Regions from separate parts of the Thauera sinica genome, predicted to be linked through region 1. Evidence: predicted binding sites of a transcription regulator. Region 1 holds the regulator's gene; each other region holds the start of a gene.

What was found. Region 1 encodes sigma-54, which starts transcription at its own class of promoters, with help from an activator protein. Its sites were predicted from a motif close to TGGCACGCTTNCTGCTNA; they were not measured.
Region 2: the regulator sigma-54 is predicted to act here: its motif matches at 3,203-3,220, upstream of aspA (aspartate ammonia-lyase).
Region 3: the regulator sigma-54 is predicted to act here: its motif matches at 4,316-4,333, upstream of CCZ27_RS17435 (TorF family putative porin).

Annotation. Positions count from the first base shown of each region.
Region 1 is NZ_CP023439.1:3,854,911-3,861,220, reverse strand. Features, by position in the region: gene hprK (HPr(Ser) kinase/phosphatase) at 1-468, opposite strand, end outside; gene ptsN (PTS IIA-like nitrogen regulatory protein PtsN) at 437-922, opposite strand; gene hpf (ribosome hibernation-promoting factor, HPF/YfiA family) at 1,054-1,377, opposite strand; gene CCZ27_RS16845 (RNA polymerase factor sigma-54) at 1,395-2,849, opposite strand; gene lptB (LPS export ABC transporter ATP-binding protein) at 2,863-3,585, opposite strand; gene recX (recombination regulator RecX) at 3,572-4,021, opposite strand; gene recA (recombinase RecA) at 4,045-5,079, opposite strand; gene CCZ27_RS16825 (CinA family protein) at 5,213-5,701, opposite strand; gene CCZ27_RS16820 (phosphatidylglycerophosphatase A family protein) at 5,698-6,180, opposite strand; gene thiL (thiamine-phosphate kinase) at 6,219-6,310, opposite strand, start outside.
Region 2 is NZ_CP023439.1:1,502,866-1,509,175, forward strand. Features, by position in the region: gene CCZ27_RS06610 (TonB-dependent receptor) at 1-443, shown strand, start outside; gene CCZ27_RS06615 (hypothetical protein) at 445-780, shown strand; gene CCZ27_RS06620 (hypothetical protein) at 777-1,070, shown strand; gene CCZ27_RS06625 (hypothetical protein) at 1,067-1,357, shown strand; gene CCZ27_RS06630 (PepSY-associated TM helix domain-containing protein) at 1,375-3,069, shown strand; gene aspA (aspartate ammonia-lyase) at 3,274-4,695, shown strand; gene CCZ27_RS06640 (dicarboxylate/amino acid:cation symporter) at 4,726-6,027, shown strand; gene CCZ27_RS06645 (sulfite exporter TauE/SafE family protein) at 6,130-6,310, shown strand, end outside.
Region 3 is NZ_CP023439.1:3,976,287-3,982,596, forward strand. Features, by position in the region: gene CCZ27_RS17410 (ABC transporter permease subunit) at 1-720, shown strand, start outside; gene CCZ27_RS17415 (ABC transporter ATP-binding protein) at 717-1,490, shown strand; gene CCZ27_RS17420 (ABC transporter ATP-binding protein) at 1,480-2,214, shown strand; gene CCZ27_RS17425 (YifB family Mg chelatase-like AAA ATPase) at 2,227-3,726, opposite strand; gene CCZ27_RS17430 (accessory factor UbiK family protein) at 3,817-4,074, opposite strand; gene CCZ27_RS17435 (TorF family putative porin) at 4,375-5,094, shown strand; gene glnK (P-II family nitrogen regulator) at 5,157-5,495, shown strand; gene CCZ27_RS17445 (ammonium transporter) at 5,508-6,310, shown strand, end outside.

The sequences.
Region 1 (6,310 bases):
GTCGCCGGTGATCAGCACGCCGACGCCGAGCACGTCCATGAAGACGCCGTGCAGCGAGATGCGCTCGGCGAGCCTGCGCGACAGGAACAGCCTCAGGTGGTCGATGACGCTGGCCGAAGGCTGCGGCGTGGTGAGCAGGGGCACGTCGTGCGAGCGGCAGGCGGCGAGCACGGAAGGCGGCGGCTCGCAGCCATCGGCGACGATGATCGCCGGCGGCCGCGCCGAGAGGATCTCATTGAGGTGGTGGGCGACCTTGTCGTCGGGCTGGCGCTGCGCCCAGGCCAGTTCGGCGGTGCCGAGGATCTGCAGGCGCGTCGGATGGATCAGGTTCAGGTGGCCGACGAGGTCGGCGCCCCAGATGGCCTCGTCACCGACCGAGAGCTGGGCATCAAGGCTGCCGCTGACGCGGCTGAGCTGGAGGCGTTCTCGCTGTGCCTCAAACAGTTGCGCTACGCTGATCTGCCGCATCGGGGCCCCAGTTTGCGAACAGCGCGTGCAGGGCCGCCGTATCCGCCGCATTCAGCAACGACTCGCGGAAACCGCGGTCGCTGAACATCTGCGCCAGTTCGGACAGCAGTTGCAGATGCGTTTCGTTGGCCTGCTCCGGCACCAGCAGCACGAAGATCAGGTTGACCGGGCGTCCGTCCGGCGCATCGAACTGGACGGGCGCGGCAAGCCGCAGGAAAGCGCCGGCGGCTTCCTTCAGCCCCTTGATGCGGCCATGCGGGATGGCGACGCCCTGGCCGAGCCCGGTGGAGCCCAGCCGTTCGCGGGCGAACAGGCTGTCGAACACCGTGCTGCGGGCGATGCCCTGATTGTTCTCGAACAGCAGTCCCGCCTGCTCGAAAACGCGCTTCTTGCTGCTCGCGTCGAGATCGGCGACCACATTGGACAGCGGCAGTAGTCGGGAAATGAGGCTCATGTCGGGGGCGTGTGCCGTTTCGCGGAAACGGGGCGCGGCTGTGCGGGATGGTGGCTCGGGGTGAGGGTGGCGCGTGCGGAAAACGCGCCGATTATACGCTCACCCCGGAAGGAGGGCGGAAACCCGCCGCCTCAGGCTTCGGGGCTCTGATGCTTGAGCGCGTCGTGGTTGTGGTCGCTCTGCTTCTGCTTGTACTTCTGGACCTGGCGGTCGAGCTTGTCGGCCATCGAATCGATCGCCGCGTACATGTCGTTGTCGTCGCTCTCGACGAAGATGTCCTTGCCGCGCACGTGCACGGTGACTTCCGCTTTCTGCTTCAGCTTCTCGACCGACAGAATGACGCTCACGCTGGTGACGTTGTCGAAGTGGCGGACGACGCGGTCCAGCTTGGTGGACACGTATTCGCGGATGGCCGGAGTGACTTCGACGTGACGTCCGGTGATGTTCAGATTCATGGCAACTCCTCTTGTTATCAAAGCGTTTTGCGCAGACTGACCGGCGGGATATTGAGGGATTCGCGATACTTGGCGATCGTCCGCCGTGCGACCACGATACCCTGCTGGCCCAATAGATCGGCAATCCTGGCGTCCGACAAGGGTTTTTTCCTGTCCTCGGCCTCCACCAACTGGCGAATCAGCGCGCGAATCGCAGTGGAGGATGCCGCACCGCCGGTGTCGGTGGAGACGTGACTGCCGAAGAAATACTTGAGTTCGAACACACCGCGCGGCGTCGCCATGTACTTCTGCGTCGTCACGCGCGAAACGGTGGATTCGTGCAGCTCGAGCTGGTCCGCGATCTCCCGGAGGGTGAGTGGCCGCATTGCCACGTCCCCATGATCGAAGAACTGCCGCTGCTGGTCAACGATCGCCTGTGACACGCGCAGGATGGTGTCGAAGCGCTGCTGGACGTTCTTGATCAGCCAGCGCGCCTCCTGCAACTGGCCCGTCAGTCCGCCGCCCTGGCCGCGGTGCTGCTGCAGGATGCTGGCGTAGAGCTGGTTGATGCGCAGGCGCGGCATCGCCTCCGGGTTGAGCGACACCGTCCAGCGGTTGCGCACCTTGCGCACCACCACGTCGGGCAGCACGTAGCGCGTTTCCTCGGCGGAGTGCTGCGAGCCGGGGTGGGGGTCGAGCCGGCCGATCAGCGCCTGGGCGGCGCGCAGGGCGTCGTCGTCGCAGCCGGTGAGCCGCTTGAGCTTGGCGAAGTTGCGCTCGGCGAGCAGTTCGAGGTGCCTGTCGACGATCTCCAGCGCGAGGTTGCGGTCGGGCGAGGGCGGCTGGGCGCGCAACTGCAGCGACAGGCATTCCTGCGGCGTGCGCGCGCCGATGCCGGCCGGTTCCAGGTTCTGCACGTGGCGCAGGGCGATCGTGAGTTCGTCGAGATCGATCTCGAGTTCGGCCGGCAGCAGCTCCAGCAGATCCTCCAGCGTCTGGTGCAGGTAGCCGTCGTCGTCGAGCGCCTCGATGATGAAGCGCACGAGCGCGCGGTCGCGGTCGCTGAGCGGCGACAGCGCCACCTGCAGGTCGAGGTGGTCGCGCAGCGAGATGCCGGCGGCCTGGAATTCCTGGTAATCGACGTCGTCGTCGTCGCGGTTGGACGGGCTGCCGTTGCCGACGCTGGACCAGTCCATGCCTTCGTCGAGGCCGGCGGCGGACTCGCCCTCGCTGCGCGTGTCGCCGCCTTCGCGGCTGTCGGATGCCTCGTTGCCGCGGTCGGTTGCCGCCGTGGTGCTGCCGGGGGCCGGCGGAGGCGGTGCGAACTCGCTGCCGTCGCCTTCCTCGCGCTCCAGCATGGGGTTCTCGAGCAGGAAGCGCTCGATCTCCTGGTTGAGCTCGAGCGTGGACAACTGCAGCAGCTTGATCGACTGCTGCAACTGCGGCGTGAGCGTCAGGTGCTGGGAAAGCTTGAGCTGGAGACTGGGTTTCATGGACGAGCAGGGTTCAGAGGCGGAAATGCTCGCCGAGATAGACCTGGCGAACCTGTTCGTTGGCGATGATCTCGGCCGGCCGGCCGCTGGCGAGCACGCGTCCCTCGCTGATGATGTAGGCGCGATCGCAGATGCCGAGGGTCTCGCGCACGTTGTGGTCGGTGATGAGTACGCCGATGCCGCGCTCCTTGAGGAAGCGGATGATCTTCTGGATGTCGAGCACCGCGATCGGGTCCACGCCGGCGAAGGGCTCGTCGAGCAGGATCAGGCGCGGGTTGGTCGCCAGCGCGCGCGCGATCTCGCAGCGCCGGCGTTCCCCGCCCGACAGCGACACCGCGGTGTTGTCGCGCAGGTGGGCGATGCCCAGTTCCTCGAGCAGTTCGTCGAGCCGCGTTTCGATCTGCTCGCGTGCCAGCCCCTGCAGTTCCAGCACCGCGCGGATGTTCTCCGCCACGGTGAGCTTGCGGAACACGCTCATCTCCTGCGGCAGGTAGGACAGGCCGAGGCGGGCGCGGGCGTGGATCGGGCGATGGGTCAGCGCGCTGTCGTCGAGCAGGATCTCGCCGCCGTCGGCGCGCACCAGGCCCACGATCATGTAGAAGCAGGTGGTCTTGCCGGCGCCGTTGGGGCCGAGCAGGCCGACGACTTCGCCGGCGTCGACGTCGAAGCCGACGTCGTGCACGACGGTGCGCGCCTTGTAGCGCTTTTGCAGGCCGGTGACCTTAAGCAGACTCATCGGGTTGCTCTTTCAGCAGCTTGCGGATCACCTCCGCCGCGAAGCCGCGGGTTTGCAGGAAGCGCGCCTGGCGAGCCCATTCGCGCGCATCGGCCGGCGCCGTGCCGAACTTCGTGCGCCATACGGCACGGGCGCGTTCGAGTTCCGATTCTACGCACTCGGCGGCAAGCGCCGCGTCGACCAGTTCGCGCTCCACGCCACGCCGCGCCAGTTCGTTGCGCAGGCGCGCCGTGCCGAAGCGGCCCGCCTTGCCGCGCACCCAGGCTTCGGCGAAGCGCCGGTCGGACTGCAGGCCAAGCTCGCCCATGCGTGCGACCACCTCGGCGACTTCCTCGGCGCTGCCGTGGCCGGCCAGCTTGCGCGCCAGTTCGGCGCGCGAGTGGTCGCGCTGCGCAAGGTAGCGCAGCGCGCGCTCGCGCAGGGTGGTTTCGCTCATGCCGGGCCCCGCGGGCGGCGGGCTCAGGTGGAGGCAGTCGCGGCCACGGCCGCGACCGGCTGCATCTCGGGCAGGCCGACCGCGACGCGCACCTTGTTCTCGATCTCGCGCGCCAGCGCCGGGTTGGCGCGCAGGAACTCGCGCGAGTTGTCCTTGCCCTGGCCGATCTTGTCGCCGTTGTAGGCATACCAGGCGCCGGACTTGTCGACGATCTTGTGTTCCACGCCGAGGTCGATGATCTCGCCTTCGCGCGAGATGCCCTCGCCGTACAGGATGTCGAAGTGCGCCTCCTTGAACGGCGGCGACACCTTGTTCTTGACGACCTTCACGCGGGTTTCCGAGCCGATCACCTCGTCGCCCTTCTTGATCGTGCCGGTGCGGCGGATGTCCATGCGCACCGAGGCGTAGAACTTGAGCGCGTTGCCGCCGGTGGTGGTCTCGGGGCTGCCGAACATCACGCCGATCTTCATGCGGATCTGGTTGATGAAGATCACCAGCGTGTTGGTGCGCTTGATGCTGGCGGTGAGCTTGCGCAGGGCCTGCGACATCAGGCGGGCCTGCAGGCCGGGCAACTGGTCGCCCATCTCGCCCTCGATCTCAGCCTTGGGCGTGAGCGCGGCGACCGAGTCGATGACGATGATGTCGATGCCGCCCGAGCGTACCAGCATGTCGGCGATCTCGAGCGCCTGTTCGCCGGTGTCGGGCTGCGAGATCAGCAGGTCCTCGATGTTGACGCCGAGCTTTTCGGCATAGACGACGTCGAGCGCATGCTCGGCGTCGATGAAGGCGGCGGTGCCGCCGAGCTTCTGCATCTCGGCGATGACCTGCAGCGTCAGCGTGGTCTTGCCGGAGGATTCGGGGCCGTAGATCTCGACCACGCGGCCGCGCGGCAGGCCGCCGAGGCCGAGCGCGATGTCGAGCCCGAGCGAGCCGGTGGAAACGGTCTGGATGTCGCGCTCGACGTTGCCGTCGCCCATGCGCATGATCGAACCCTTGCCGAACTGCTTCTCGATCTGGGAGAGCGCGGCGGCGAGCGCCTTGGCCTTGTTGTCGTCCATGAGAGTCTTTCCTGAGTGATGTCCGGATTATGGCACAGAGATTGCAGGGATGTTGTCGCGGCTCCCTGACGGCGGCAGTGTAGTAGCTGTTTATTTTTACAGCAATGCCGCCCGACGAGCGGCGCCGCGCTGCTCAGCCGGCGAACCGGATCAGTTCGCGCAGCGCGTGCTCCACCGTCTGTCGCCGCACCGCTTCGCGGTCGCCGCCGAAATGCATCGTGACCGCCTGCGGTGCCGCGCCGCGCCGCGCCCAGGCCAGGCACACCATGCCCACCGGCTTCTCCGTGCTGCCGCCGCCGGGGCCGGCCACGCCGGAGACGGCGACCGCCACCTGGGCGCGGCTGCGGGCCAGCGCACCGGCCGCCATCTCGCGCACCGTCTGCTCGCTGACCGCGCCGTGCACCGCGAGTGTGGCCGGCGACACGCCGAGCATGTCCATCTTGGCCTCGTTGGAGTAGGTGACGAAGCCGCGGTCGAACCAGCCCGAACTGCCCGCGGTGGCGGTGACGGCTTCGGCGATCCAGCCGCCGGTGCAGGATTCTGCGGTGGCGAGCATCCAGCCGCGCGCGGCCAGCGCCTGGCCGAGCGCCGCGGACAGGGCGTCGAGCGCGGCCGTCATCATGGCCGGAACGCCGCGACGAGGACGGCGAGCGCCAGCAGCGTATAGCCGGCGGCGATGAGGTCGTCGAGCATCACGCCGAAGCCGCCCTTCAGCGCGCGGTCGGCCCAGCGCACCGGCGGCGGCTTGACGATGTCGAAGAAGCGGAACAGCGCCACCGCGACGGCCTGCCACAGCAGAGTCTTGGGCGCGAACACCAGCACCAGCCAGGTCGCGACCATCTCGTCCCAGACGATGCCGCCATGGTCCGGCACGCCGAGCGCGCGGCCGGTGCGCTCGGCGGCGAGGATGCCGGCCGCGAACAGGCTGGCGAGCAGCGCGAGGAAGACGAACTCCGACAGCGGCGTGCGGATCAGCGGATATAGCAGCCACGCCAGCAGCGTGCCCATCGTCCCCGGCGCCCAGGGCGACAGGCCCGAGCCGAAGCCGAGCGAGATGAAGTGGGCGGGGTGGCTCAGCATGAAGCGGGCGGTGGGGTGCATGGGCAGGATCGCGGATGGGCGTTGGAATGGGTGCGGCGCTAGCCGAAGTGATCGTAGCCCGTGGCGGGGCTTGCCTGCAGCGTGCCGTCGGCCTCGCGCAGCAGCAGCGCGCCGGACTGGTCGGTGAGGG
Region 2 (6,310 bases), 2.4 Mb from region 1:
TCCGCGGCGTCGAATGGACCACCTTCGGAGCGCTGTCGCGGGACGTGCGCCTGCTGGGCGGCATCGCGCACACCCGCGGCACCCAGACCAAGACCGCGAACAACCTCTACAACGGCAAGGATGCGACCGCCGTGCCGCGCTGGCAGGCCAATCTCGGCCTGGAATGGGATACCCCGTGGCTTCCCGGCCTGACCCTGAGCGGACGGGTGATCGGTACCAGCAGCCAGTACATCAACGCCGCGAATACCCAGCGCATTCCGGGCTGGAGCCAGGTCGATGTCGGCGTCCGGTACGGGACGAAGGTGGGCGGGCACGACGTGGCCCTGCGGCTCAACGTCGCCAACCTGTTCGACCGGCACTACTGGTCCGGCAGCTTCAGCGAGAACTTCGCCACGCTGGGGCCGGCGCGCTCGGTCACCGCATCGGCGACGGTGGATTTCTGACGTGATGCGGATTCGCTGCCCGATCGTCGCGGGCCTGTGCATCCTCGCCGCCGGCCGCGCCGCGCTCGCCGCCGGACCCGCGGCAAGCGGGGAGGCGTGGGCCCCGGTGGTGCTGCCCGCCGTGCAACAGGCGGAAGTCCGTTCCGGGCGAAGCGGGCACCGCTATCGCATCTACGTGTCGGAGCCCGCCTCGCCGCCGCCTGCCGGCGGCCGGATGGTGACCGCGCGCCATCGGGTGGATGCCGGCCTCGAGCCGCGGCATGCAGTTCTTCCTGGCGCAGCCCTGATGCGGCCGGGGAATGTCGCGAACATTGCCGTGCGGGGCGCAGGCGCATGACATCTTCCACTTTCGTCCCCCTCGGCCTGGCCGCCGCCTTCGCGGGCTGCGTGTGCATCTATCTGGCCTCGCCGAACCAGAACTGGCGCGACAGGCCCTGGCCCCGCGGGCCGTCGCGGGCGGCGGGCTGGCTGCTGCTGGCCGCGGGCCAGGTCGCCTTGCTGCAGTTCTTCCAGCCCGTGGCGGCGGTCTTCGCTTTCGTGGTCTGCCTGATGCTGTTCTTCGTGTCGTTGCCCTACGCGGCGGCCTTCCGGGTGAGGGAGAAGGCGAAGGGGAGGGCATCGGAATGAACGCGCGCAAACCCCCGGCCATCCGGCGCGACTGGCTGTCCAAGACCACCGCGGGCACGCTGCTGGGCCTGACGCTCGCCCTGGGGTGCAGCGGCCTCTTCGTCGTGTTCGGCCCCGACATGGCGGCCTCCATCGAGGCGCAACTGGCGATGTGGATGGTTCCGCCCATCTGGCTGGGCGTCTTGGGCGGCACGTTCTTCTTCCACAGCGGAATGCGCGCCTGGCTCTGGCTGGGCGGCGCGAACCTTCTCATCCTCGCGGTGCTGGCAGCGGCACGCGCATCCTGATCCTCGGCGGGCAACCCATGCGTTCGGACATCATCCGCATCTACAAGGCCGTCCATACCTGGACCGGCATCATCACCGGCATGGCCCTGTTCATCGCGTTCTATGCCGGCGCGCTGACGGTCTTCCAGGAGCCGATCGCGCGCTGGGCGTCGCCGCCGGCCGAGGGCCGGGCGGTGCCGCTGCAGGATGCGCAGGCGCTCATCGTCGGCACGCTGCAGGCGCATCCCGAAGCCGCCCGCGACTTCACCATCCACCTGCGCGAGGCCGAGCACCTTCCCGCGCGGATGAGCTGGCGGGTGCGCGAGCAAGGCGCGGACGATCACGACGAAACGTCGGCCCGGCACTACGTCGCCTCGCTGGACGCCGGAGCCGGGGTGAAGGTCGAAGAGGCCCGCCCCTCTCAACTGTCCAAGTTCATCGACGTGCTGCACCGCGTCGTGGGCCTGCCGGTGGACAGCGACCCGAACCGCTGGATCATGGGCGTGGTGGCGGCGCTCTACACGCTCGCCCTGGTGTCCGGCGTGATCGTGCTGCTGCCCTCGCTGGTGAAGGATTTCTTCGCCCTGCGCGTGGGCCGGAATCTGAAGCGCATGTGGCTCGACGCCCACAACGTGGTCGGCATCGTCAGCCTGCCGTTCCACCTGGTGATGGCGCTTACCGCCGTGGTGTTCGCCTTTCACGACGGCATCTACTACCTGCAGGACAAGATGTTCCACGAGGGCAGGCTGGCCGGCAACTTCCAGGGCGGGCGGAGCGCCGCGGCGCCCCCATCGTCCCTGTCGCCCCCCGACCCGGCGACGATGCTGCCGCCCGCCGAACTGGTCGCCCGGGCGCAGGCCGTGTCGCCCGACTTCGAGCCCGAGACGCTGCAGTATCAGAACGTGATCGGTCCCCGCGCGGCGGTGCGCGTGTGGGGCAAGGACGCCGCGGCGCTGTCGCCGCGGGCGCTCGGCGGCTTCGTCGCGATCGACCCGTACAGCGGCCGCGTGCTCAGTACCGACTATCTGCCCGGGCGGCAGGATGGCGCGCACACGACCGTCAGCAGTTTCTTCGCGCTGCACATGGCTGCCTTCGGCGGCACGCCGGTGCAGTGGATGTATTTCGTGCTCGGCCTGGCGGGCGTCTGGCTGTTCTACAGCGGCAACCTGCTGTGGGTCGAGTCCCGCCGGCGCAAGGCTGCCCGCGGCGAAACCGGCATCCCCGCGCAGCGCCGCGACGTGCGCCTGATGGCCTCGGCCACCGTCGGCGTGTGCCTTGGCTGCATCTGCGGCATCTCGCTTACCATCGCCGCCGGCAAGTGGCTGCATGGCCACGTGGAGGACGTGAACGCATGGCACCGCTATATCTACTACGCGGTGTTCTTCTGCAGCATCGCCTGGGCATTTGCGCGCGGTGCGGCCGTCGCCTCGGTGCATCTGCTGCAGGCGGCGGCCGCCTGCACGCTGGCCATTCCACTGACGACCCTGCTGGCGTGGAGCGTCCCGTCGCTCGGCATGTGGGCGCACGGCAGTGCCGCCGCGCTGGGCGTGGATGCGACCGCGCTGGGCGGCGCCTTCTGCTTCGCGTGGATGGCGCGGGCCACCGCGCGCCGGGTGCGCTCGGGACCGCGGGACAGCGTGTGGTCGGCGCACGCGCAGGGGCCGGCCGTCGCGCCCGTGGCCGACGGTGCGGCCAGCCCCGGCCGCGCCGGCGTGGAGTCGGGGCCGGTCTGACGCGGGCCGGCCGCCGGCGCGGCCGTCCGGATTTCCGGACGGCGAAACCGGGCATCCGTTCGGGATTTCGTGCCGCGGCCTCGAAATGAAAAAATTTCATATGTAAAAACAGATATTTGCAAACTGTCTCCGCTGGCACGCGACGTGCGATGTCCTGGCAGCTCTTCCCGACCGCGGGGGGCTTCATACCAAAGGAGACAGACCGTGGAAACATTGCCCGTTCGCATCGAACACGACCTGCTTGGCGACCGCGAGGTGCCGGCTTCGGCCTATTACGGCGTGCATACGCTGCGCGCCTGCGAGAACTTCCCGATCACCGGCATCACCATCGCCGCCTATCCCGACCTGATCCGGGCGCTGGCGCAGATCAAGAAGGCCGCGGCCGAAGCCAACCGCCAGCTCGGCCTGCTGGATGCGCGCCGCTGCGACGCCATCGTCGCCGCCTGCCGCGAGATCATCGACGGACGGTGGCACGACCAGTTCGTCGTGGACGTCATCCAGGGCGGGGCGGGGACCTCGACCAACATGAACGCCAACGAGGTCATCGCCAACCGCGCGCTGGAACTCCTGGGCCATGCCCGCGGCGAGTATGCGCACCTGCATCCGAACGAGCATGTGAACATGAGCCAGTCGACCAACGACGTCTATCCGACGGCGCTCAAGCTCGCGACCTACGTCGGCATCTTCCGCCTGGTCGATGCAATGGCCTATCTGCGCAAGGCGTTCGAGCGCAAGGCGGACGAGTTCGCCGACGTGCTGAAGATGGGCCGCACCCAGTTGCAGGACGCGGTGCCGATGACGCTGGGGCAGGAATTCTCGACCTACGCGGTGATGCTGGGCGAGGACGAGGAGCGCCTGAAGGAGGCGGCGCTGCTGATCCGCGAGATCAACCTCGGCGCCACCGCGATCGGCACCGGCATCAATGCCCATCCGGAATACGCGCCGCTGGTGTGCCGCCGGCTGGCGGAGATCAGCGGCGTCCCGGTGGTGACCTCGCCGAACCTGATCGAGGCGACGCAGGACTGCGGCTCCTTCGTGCAGTTGTCGGGCGTCCTCAAGCGCGTCGCGGTCAAGCTCTCCAAGGTGTGCAACGACCTGCGCCTGCTGTCGTCGGGGCCGCGCGCCGGCCTGGGCGAGATCAACCTGCCCGCCCGCCAGGCCGGCTCGTCGATCATGCCGGGCAAGGTGAATCCGGTGATCCCGGAGGTGGTGAACCAGATCGCGTTCGAGATCATCGGCAACGACCTGACGGTGAGCTTCGCCGCCGAGGCCGGGCAACTGCAGCTCAATGCCTTCGAGCCCATCATCGCCCACAGCCTGTTCAAGAGCGTGCTGCACCTGTCCAGCGGCTGCCGCGTGCTCGCCGACCACTGCGTCGCCGGCATCACCGCCAACCGCGAACTGCTGCGCGCCTCGGTCGAGCGCTCGATCGGCATCGTCACCGCGCTCAACCCCTACATCGGCTATGCGAACGCCACCGAGGTGGCCGCCGAGGCTTTCCGCAGCGGCCGCGGCGTGGCCGAGGTGGTGCTCGACCGCGGGCTGATGAGCGCCGAGAGGCTGGCCGAGGTGCTGCGCCCCGAAGTGCTGACCCGCCCGCAGCACATCCCCGCCACCGGCGCCTGATCGCGGACGAGACAAGAAAAGGAGGACGACATGAAGATGAATCGCCTGACGACCTGGATCGTCATCGCCATGGTGCTCGGCGTCATCGTGGGCTACGCCTGCAACACGCTGGCGGGCAGCCCCGCGGCGGCGAAGGAGATCGCCGGCTACTTCGGCATGCTCACCGACATCTTCCTGCGCATGATCAAGATGATCATCGCGCCGCTGGTGTTCGCGACCCTGGTGGCCGGCCTGGCCAACATGGGGGATTCGAAGACGGTCGGGCGCATCGGCGGCCGGGCGGTGGCATGGTTCGTCGGCGCCTCGCTGGTGTCGCTGATGATCGGCCTGATCGCGGTGAACCTGCTGCAGCCCGGCGCGGGGCTCGGCGTCGCCCTGCCCGAAGCCGGCACCGCCACCGACCTCAAGACGGGCGCGCTGAACCTGAAGGACTTCATCACCCACGTCTTCCCGAAGAGCATCGTCGAGTCGATGGCCGGCAATTCGATCCTGCAGATCCTCGTCTTCGCGGTGTTCTTCGGCCTGGCGCTCGGTCATCTGCACAACCAGACGGCGCGTTCGCTGGTCGGCACGATGGACGACATCGTCCATGTGATGCTCAAGGTCACCGACTACGTGATGCGCGCGGCCCCGATCGGCGTGTTCGCGGCGGTCGCCGGTGCCATCACCACGCAGGGCCTGGGCATGCTGGCAGTGTTCGGCAAGTTCATGCTGGGTTTCTACCTGGCGCTGGCCGTGCTGTGGGCGGTGCTGATCCTGGCCGGCTACCTGGTCCTGGGGCGCGAGGTGTTCAGCCTGCTCAAGCTGGTGCGCAACCCGATGCTGCTCGGCTTCTCGACGGCGAGCAGCGAGTCGGCCTACCCCAAGCTGATGGAGCAGCTCGAAAAGTTCGGCGTCAGCAACCGCGTCACCGGCTTCGTGCTGCCGCTGGGCTATTCCTTCAACCTCGACGGCTCGATGATCTACACCTCGTTCGCGGCGCTCTTCATCGCCCAGGCTTACGGCATCGAACTGCCGCTGGCGACCCAGGTCACCATGCTGCTGGTGCTGATGGTGTCGAGCAAGGGCATCGCCGGGGTGCCGCGCTCCGCGCTGGTCGTCGTCGCCGCGGTGCTGCCGATGTTCGGCCTGCCCGAGGCCGGCGTGCTGCTGATCCTGGGCATCGACCACTTCCTCGACATGGGGCGCACCGTCACCAACGTGCTCGGCAATGCGATCGCCACCGCGGTCGTGGCAAAGTGGGAGGGGGCGATCGAGCCGGTCGACCCCGCGCTGGCCGAGTCCGAGGAAGCGCTGCCGGTACCCGAGGAGCTGGTTCCGCAGGCCGCCTGAGGCGGACGTGGCGCGGGTTCGGCCCCTCCGGCGGCCGGACCCGCCCGACGGCCCGGTGCCCCGCACCGGGCTTTTCCTGTCAACACGACGCAAGACCCAACGATGATCGACTGGTACATCCTCGCCCCCGCAGCCTTCTTCGCCGGCATGGTGGACGCCGTGGTCGGCGGCGGCGGCCTGATCCAGATCCCGGTGCTGCTGTCGCAGTTTCCGCAGACTGCGATCCCGACGCTCTTCGGTACCAACAAGGTGGCGAGCATCACCGGCACCGGTGCGGCGCTGT
Region 3 (6,310 bases), 120 kb from region 1:
ACGCTGGGCTTCGGGGAGATCGTGCGCATCTTCATGCTGAACCTGAACTACCCGGTGAACATCACCAACGGGCCGCAGGGCATCAACATGATCGACCCGATCAACCTGTTCGGCTGGGACCTGTCGCGCAACATCCAGATCGGCGAGAACTTCACGATCAACTCGCTGTTCCTCTACTACTACTTCTTCCTGCTGGCGGTGACGGGCTCCATCCTCTTCATCCAGCGCCTGCAGATCTCGCGCATCGGCCGTGCCTGGGCGGCGATGCGCGACGACGAACTGGCGGCCAAGGCGATCGGCATCAACACCCGCAACATGAAGCTGCTGGCGTTCTCGCTCGGCGCCACCTTCGGCGGCGTGTCGGGCTGTCTGTTCGGCGCCTTCCAGGGTTTCGTCAGCCCGGAGAGCTTCAGCCTGATGGAGTCCATCGCGGTGCTCACCATGGTGGTGTTCGGCGGCATGGGCAACATCGCCGGCGCGGTGGTCGGCGCCTTCGTGCTCGCCCTGCTGCCCGAGATCCTGCGCGACGTCGCGGTGCCGCTGCAGCAGACGCTGTTCGGCCACGTGCTGCTCGACCCCGAAGTGCTGCGCATGCTGCTGCTGTCCCTGGCCATGATCCTGATGATGCTGCTGCGCCCGGCGGGCATGATCCCGGCGCGCGCCCGCTACTCCCACGACCGGCACCTGACCGAGAAGCTCAAGCAGGAGGGCGCCAAGTGATCACGCTGCTCGAAGCCCGCGGCATCGGCAAGCGCTTCGGCGGCCTGCAGGCGCTGTCAGACGTGTCGCTGACCATCCGCAAGGGCGAGGTGTATGGCCTGATCGGCCCCAACGGCGCCGGCAAGACGACCTTCTTCAACGTGCTGACCGGCGCCTACACGCCGGACGGCGGCGAGTTCGTCTTCAACGGCTCCGAGCTGCCGGCGGGCAAGCCGCACAAGGTGGTGGGCCGCGGCATCGCCCGCACCTTCCAGAACATCCGCCTGTTCCGCGAGCTGACCGCGCTCGAGAACGTCATGGCCGGCCACCACATCCGCACCAAGGCGGGCGTGTGGGGCGTGCTGACGCAGAACCGCTTCACCCGCGAGGAAGAGCGCCTGACCACCGAGCGCGCCTACGAACTGCTCAAGTACGTCGGCATCGCGCACTTCGCCGACGTGGTGTCGAAGAACCTGTCCTACGGCGACCAGCGCCGGCTCGAGATCGCCCGCGCGCTGGCCACCGAGCCGCAGTTGCTGGCGCTGGACGAACCGGCGGCCGGCATGAACGCCACCGAAACCGCGCAGTTGAAGGTGCTGATCGAGCAGATCCGCCGCGACGGCATCACGGTGATGCTGATCGAGCACGACGTGAAGCTGGTGATGGGCCTGTGCAACCGCGTCGCCGTGCTCGATTTCGGCAGGAAGATCGCCGAGGACGTGCCCGCCGAAGTGCAGAAGAACGAAGCGGTGATCGCCGCCTACCTCGGCGGAGGCAAGCATGCACACTAATCCGGTATCGCCGCTGCTGCAGTTGCAGAACCTGCAGATCGCCTACGGCGGCATCAAGGCGGTGAAGGGCATCGATCTCGAACTCTACGCCGGCGAACTCGTCTGCCTGATCGGCGCCAACGGCGCCGGCAAGACCACCACGCTGAACGCGATCGCCGGCGTGCTGCCGGTGGCCGGCGGCGAAATCAGCTACGCCGGCGACAAGATGAACGCCGTGCCGGCCCACCGGCGCCTGCGCCGCGGCATCGCGCTGGTGCCCGAAGGGCGCGGCATCTTCACCCGGCTGACGGTGGAAGAGAACCTGCGCATGGGCGCCTACACCCGCAGCGACGCCGCCGGCATCGACGCCGACCTGGAACGCGTCTACACCATGCTGCCGCGGGTGAAGGAACGCCTGCACCAGATCGCGGGCACGCTGTCGGGCGGCGAACAGCAGATGGTGGCGATCGGCCGCGCGCTGCTGTCGCGCCCCAGACTGCTGCTGCTCGACGAACCGTCGATGGGCCTGGCGCCGCTGGTCGTGGAGAAGATCTTCGAGGTCGTGCAGTCGGTCGCCAGGGAAGGCGTGACCATCCTGCTCGTCGAGCAGAACGCCAACCTGGCGCTGGAATTCGCGCAGCGCGGCTACGTGATGGAATCGGGCAGGATCACCCTGACCGGCACCGGCGAGGCGCTGCTGGCCGACCCGAAGGTGCGCGCGGCCTACCTGGGCGAGGCTGCCTGACGCCGCGGCGCCCTATCGCCCGTCCAGGCTGCGGCGGTACTGGATCGCCTCGGCCACATGCACCATGTTGGGGCGTTCCGCGCCGGCGAGATCGGCGAGCGTGCGCGCCACACGCAGCACGCGATGGTAGGCGCGCGCCGACAGGTTCAGCCGGCTCATCGCCTGTTTGAGCAGCGCGGCACCCGCGGCATCCGGCGCGCAGATTTCCTCCACCCGCCCGGGTTCCAGCCTGGCGTTGGGACCGCCCTGGCGCTCGTGCTGCAGGGCGCGCGCCTGCGACACGCGGGCACGCACCGTCGCCGACGATTCGCCCGCCGGCGCGGCGGCGAGGTCCTCGTGCGCGAGCGCCGGCACTTCCACGGTGAGGTCGATGCGGTCCAGCAGCGGGCCCGACAGCCGGCGACGGTAGCGCGCCACCTGGTCCGGCGTGCAGTTGCAGGCGCGCGCCGGATGTCCGGCATAGCCGCAGGGGCAGGGATTCATCGCCGCAACCAGTTGGAAGCGCGCCGGAAACTCGGCCCGCCGGCGCGCGCGCGACACGGTGACGACGCCCGATTCCAGCGGCTCGCGCAGCGACTCGAGCACGCGGCGGTCGAACTCCGGCAGTTCGTCGAGAAACAGCACGCCGTGGTTGGCCAGCGAGATCTCGCCGGGCCGCGGCAACGCGCCGCCGCCCACCAGCGCGGCGGCCGAGGCGGAGTGATGCGGCGCCCGGAAGGGCCGCCTGCCCCAGGCCGACGGCTCGAAGCCGCCTTCGAGCGAGAACACCGCCGCACTCTCGAGCGCCTCGGCCTCGTCCATCGGCGGCAGCAGTCCGGGCAGGCGCTGGGCGAGCATGGACTTGCCGGTTCCGGGCGGGCCGAACATCAGCAGCGAGTGCCCGCCGGCTGCCGCCACTTCGAGCGCGCGCCGCGCCTGCAACTGGCCGCGCACGTCGGCCAGATCCGGCGCCGCGGCCGCTTCGCCGGCCGGCGCGGCCACGCTGTGGCGGACCAGCGCCTCATGCCCGTTCAGGTGGGCGCATACCGCGAGCAGGCTGGTGGCGGGCAGCACCCTCGCCTCGCGCGCGAGCGCCGCTTCGCCGCCGTTGTCGGCGGCGAGGACGAGGCCGCGCCCGGCCCGTGCCGCGGCGAGCGCCGCCGCCAGCACGCCGCGCACCGCGCGCAGGCCGCCGGTCAGCGACAGTTCGCCGCAGAACTCGAGCGAATCGAGCAGTTCGCCGCTCACCTGGCCCGACGCGGCGAGAATGCCGACGGCGATCGGCAGGTCGAAGCGCCCGCCCTCCTTGGGCAGGTCGGCCGGCGCGAGGTTGACGGTGATGCGGCGCTGCGGGAACTCGAACTGCGAGGTCAGGATGGCGGCCCGCACCCGGTCGCGCGCCTCGCGCACCTCGGTGTCGGGCAGGCCGACCAGATTGAACGCCGGCAGGCCATTGGCGAGATGGACCTCGACGGTGACCTCGGGCGCATCCAGGCCGTCGAGCGCGCGGGTGCGGACCAGCGCAAGTGACATGCGGATCTCCTGACAGGGGGGTGCCCAGTCTAGCGGAGAGGCCCGGACGATGACAAACGGATGGCGGCCGGAGCGGCCGCCGGAAAGGGATCAGGCGGGCCTGCCGCCGCCTGCGGCCAGCTTCGCCTCGAGTTCGGCGACACGCGCCTCGAGTTCGCCGAGCTTCTGCCGCGCCTGCGCAAGCACCTCGCGCTGCACGTCGAATTCCTCGCGCGTCACCAGGTCGAGGCGGCTGAACGCGCTGCCCAGCATGGCCTTGACGTTCTTCTCGATGTCGCGTGCGGGACTGTTGGCAGCCAGTTCGGACAGCCTGGAACCGATTTCGTCGAGGAAGCGGGGGGTGCTCATGGCGGCGTCTTCACTACCTGATGGGGGACGGGCGCCAGTTTAGCACGGCGCCCAGGGCCGGATTCCGGGGCGGAAAACACCTCGCCCCTCCTATTTGGTGCCCGATGCCATTGTCACGCACCACACTGGTGCATCCAGGCTGCCGTTGCGCGTGATTTTTCCTGCAATGCAGCATTAGCACGCCATGACGGCATACCTGCGGCTGCCTCGAATCCCTTTTCTGGCGCCGATTTCATGGATATGGCACGGCGCATGCTTAAGGTCAGCCGTCAGCACCTTCACTCTCACAAGGAGAAAACAATGAGCAAGCCCACCCTCACCGCCGTCTCGGTCGCGGCCCTGATGACGCTGCTGCCGATCGCCGGCACCGCGCACGCCGAGGAAGCCAGCCCCTTCACCGCCAACGTCGGCATCGTCTCCGACTATGCCTATCGCGGCTACAGCCAGACCGACGAGAAGCCGGCGCTACAGGGCGGCTTCGACTATGCGCACGCCAGCGGCCTCTACGCCGGCGTGTGGGGCACGAACGTGTCGTGGCTGTCCGATGCCGATCCCAAGGTCAGCAACAGCCTCGAACTCGACGTCTATGGCGGCTACAAGGGCACGGTCGGTGCCTTCGGCTACGACGTCGGCCTGCTGCAGTACTACTACCCGGGCAGCTATCCGAAGGGCTTCAACAGCCCGAACACGCTGGAAGGCTATGTCGGCGTGTCGTGGGAATTCCTGACCTTCAAGTATTCGTACAGTTTCACCGACCTGTTCGGCACGAAGAAATCCGACGGCAGCCAGTACTTCGACCTGTCGGCCAGCTACGAGATCGTCGACGGCCTGAAGCTGAATGCGCACATCGGCCGCCAGAAGATCGAGGGCGGCTACGGCACCTCCTACAACGACTGGAAAGTCGGCGTCACCAAGTCGCTGGGCGGCTTCGATCTCGGCCTGCACTACGTCGATACCGACGACAGCAAGTCGGATCTCGGCGACGAACGCGTGATCCTGTCGATCAGCCGCGCCTTCTGATCCTTCAACGCAACCGCCCGGCCGCCGCATGGAACGAGGCGGCTGGCCCCGAGGAGATTGAAATGAAATTCATCGCCGCCATCATCAAACCCTTCAAGCTCGACGAAGTGCGCGAGGCGCTGTCCGCGATCGGCGTGCAGGGCATCACCGTCACCGAGGTCAAGGGCTTCGGCCGCCAGAAGGGCCACACGGAACTCTACCGCGGCGCCGAATACGTGGTCGACTTCCTGCCCAAGGTGAAGATCGAAGCCGCGATTTCCGACGACATCCTCGACCAGGCCATCGAGGCGATCGAGAAGTCGGCCGCCACCGGCAAGATCGGCGACGGCAAGATCTTCGTCTTCGACCTCGAGCAGGCCATCCGCATCCGCACCGGCGAAACCGGCACCGACGCCCTGTAAGGGAGAACAAAAATGAAACTTCGCTCCAAACTGCTTTCGATCCTGCTGGCAGCCGCCGCCGCCGGCTTCGCGGGCACCTCGTGCGCCCAGGACGCGGCCGCAGCCGCGGTACAGGTCGACCACGGCGACGTCGCCTGGATGCTGACCTCGACGATGCTGGTGATCCTGATGGTGATCCCCGGCCTGGCGCTGTTCTACGGCGGGCTGGCACGCAGCAAGAACATGCTGTCGGTGCTGATGCAGGTCTTCGTGATCTTCTCGCTGATCACCGTGCTGTGGGCGCTGTATGGCTACAGCCTGGCATTCGGCGGCGAAGGCACCTTCATCGGCAGCCTGGACAAGATCTTCCTGAACGGCGTCACCATCGACACGCTGTCGGGCAGCCTGCCCGAATACGTGTTCGTCGCCTTCCAGTCGACCTTCGCCGCCATCACCTGCGCGCTGATCATCGGAGCCTTCGCCGAGCGCATCAAGTTCTCGTCGGTGCTGCTGTTCTCGGTGCTGTGGTTCACCTTCAGCTACCTGCCGATGGCGCACATGGTGTGGTCCGCGGGCGGCCTGCTGTTCGAGGACGGCGCGCTCGACTTCGCCGGCGGCACCGTGGTGCACATCAACGCCGGCGTCGCCGGCCTGGTGGGTGCCTACCTGGTGGGCAAGCGCATCGGCTTCGGCCGCGAGGCGCTGACCCCGCATTCGCTGACGCTGACCATGGTCGGTGCCTCGCTGCTGTGGGTGGGCTGGTTCGGCTTCAACGCCGGTTCGGCGCTCGGCGCCACCTCGGGAGCCGCGCTCGCCTTCATCAACACCATCCTGGC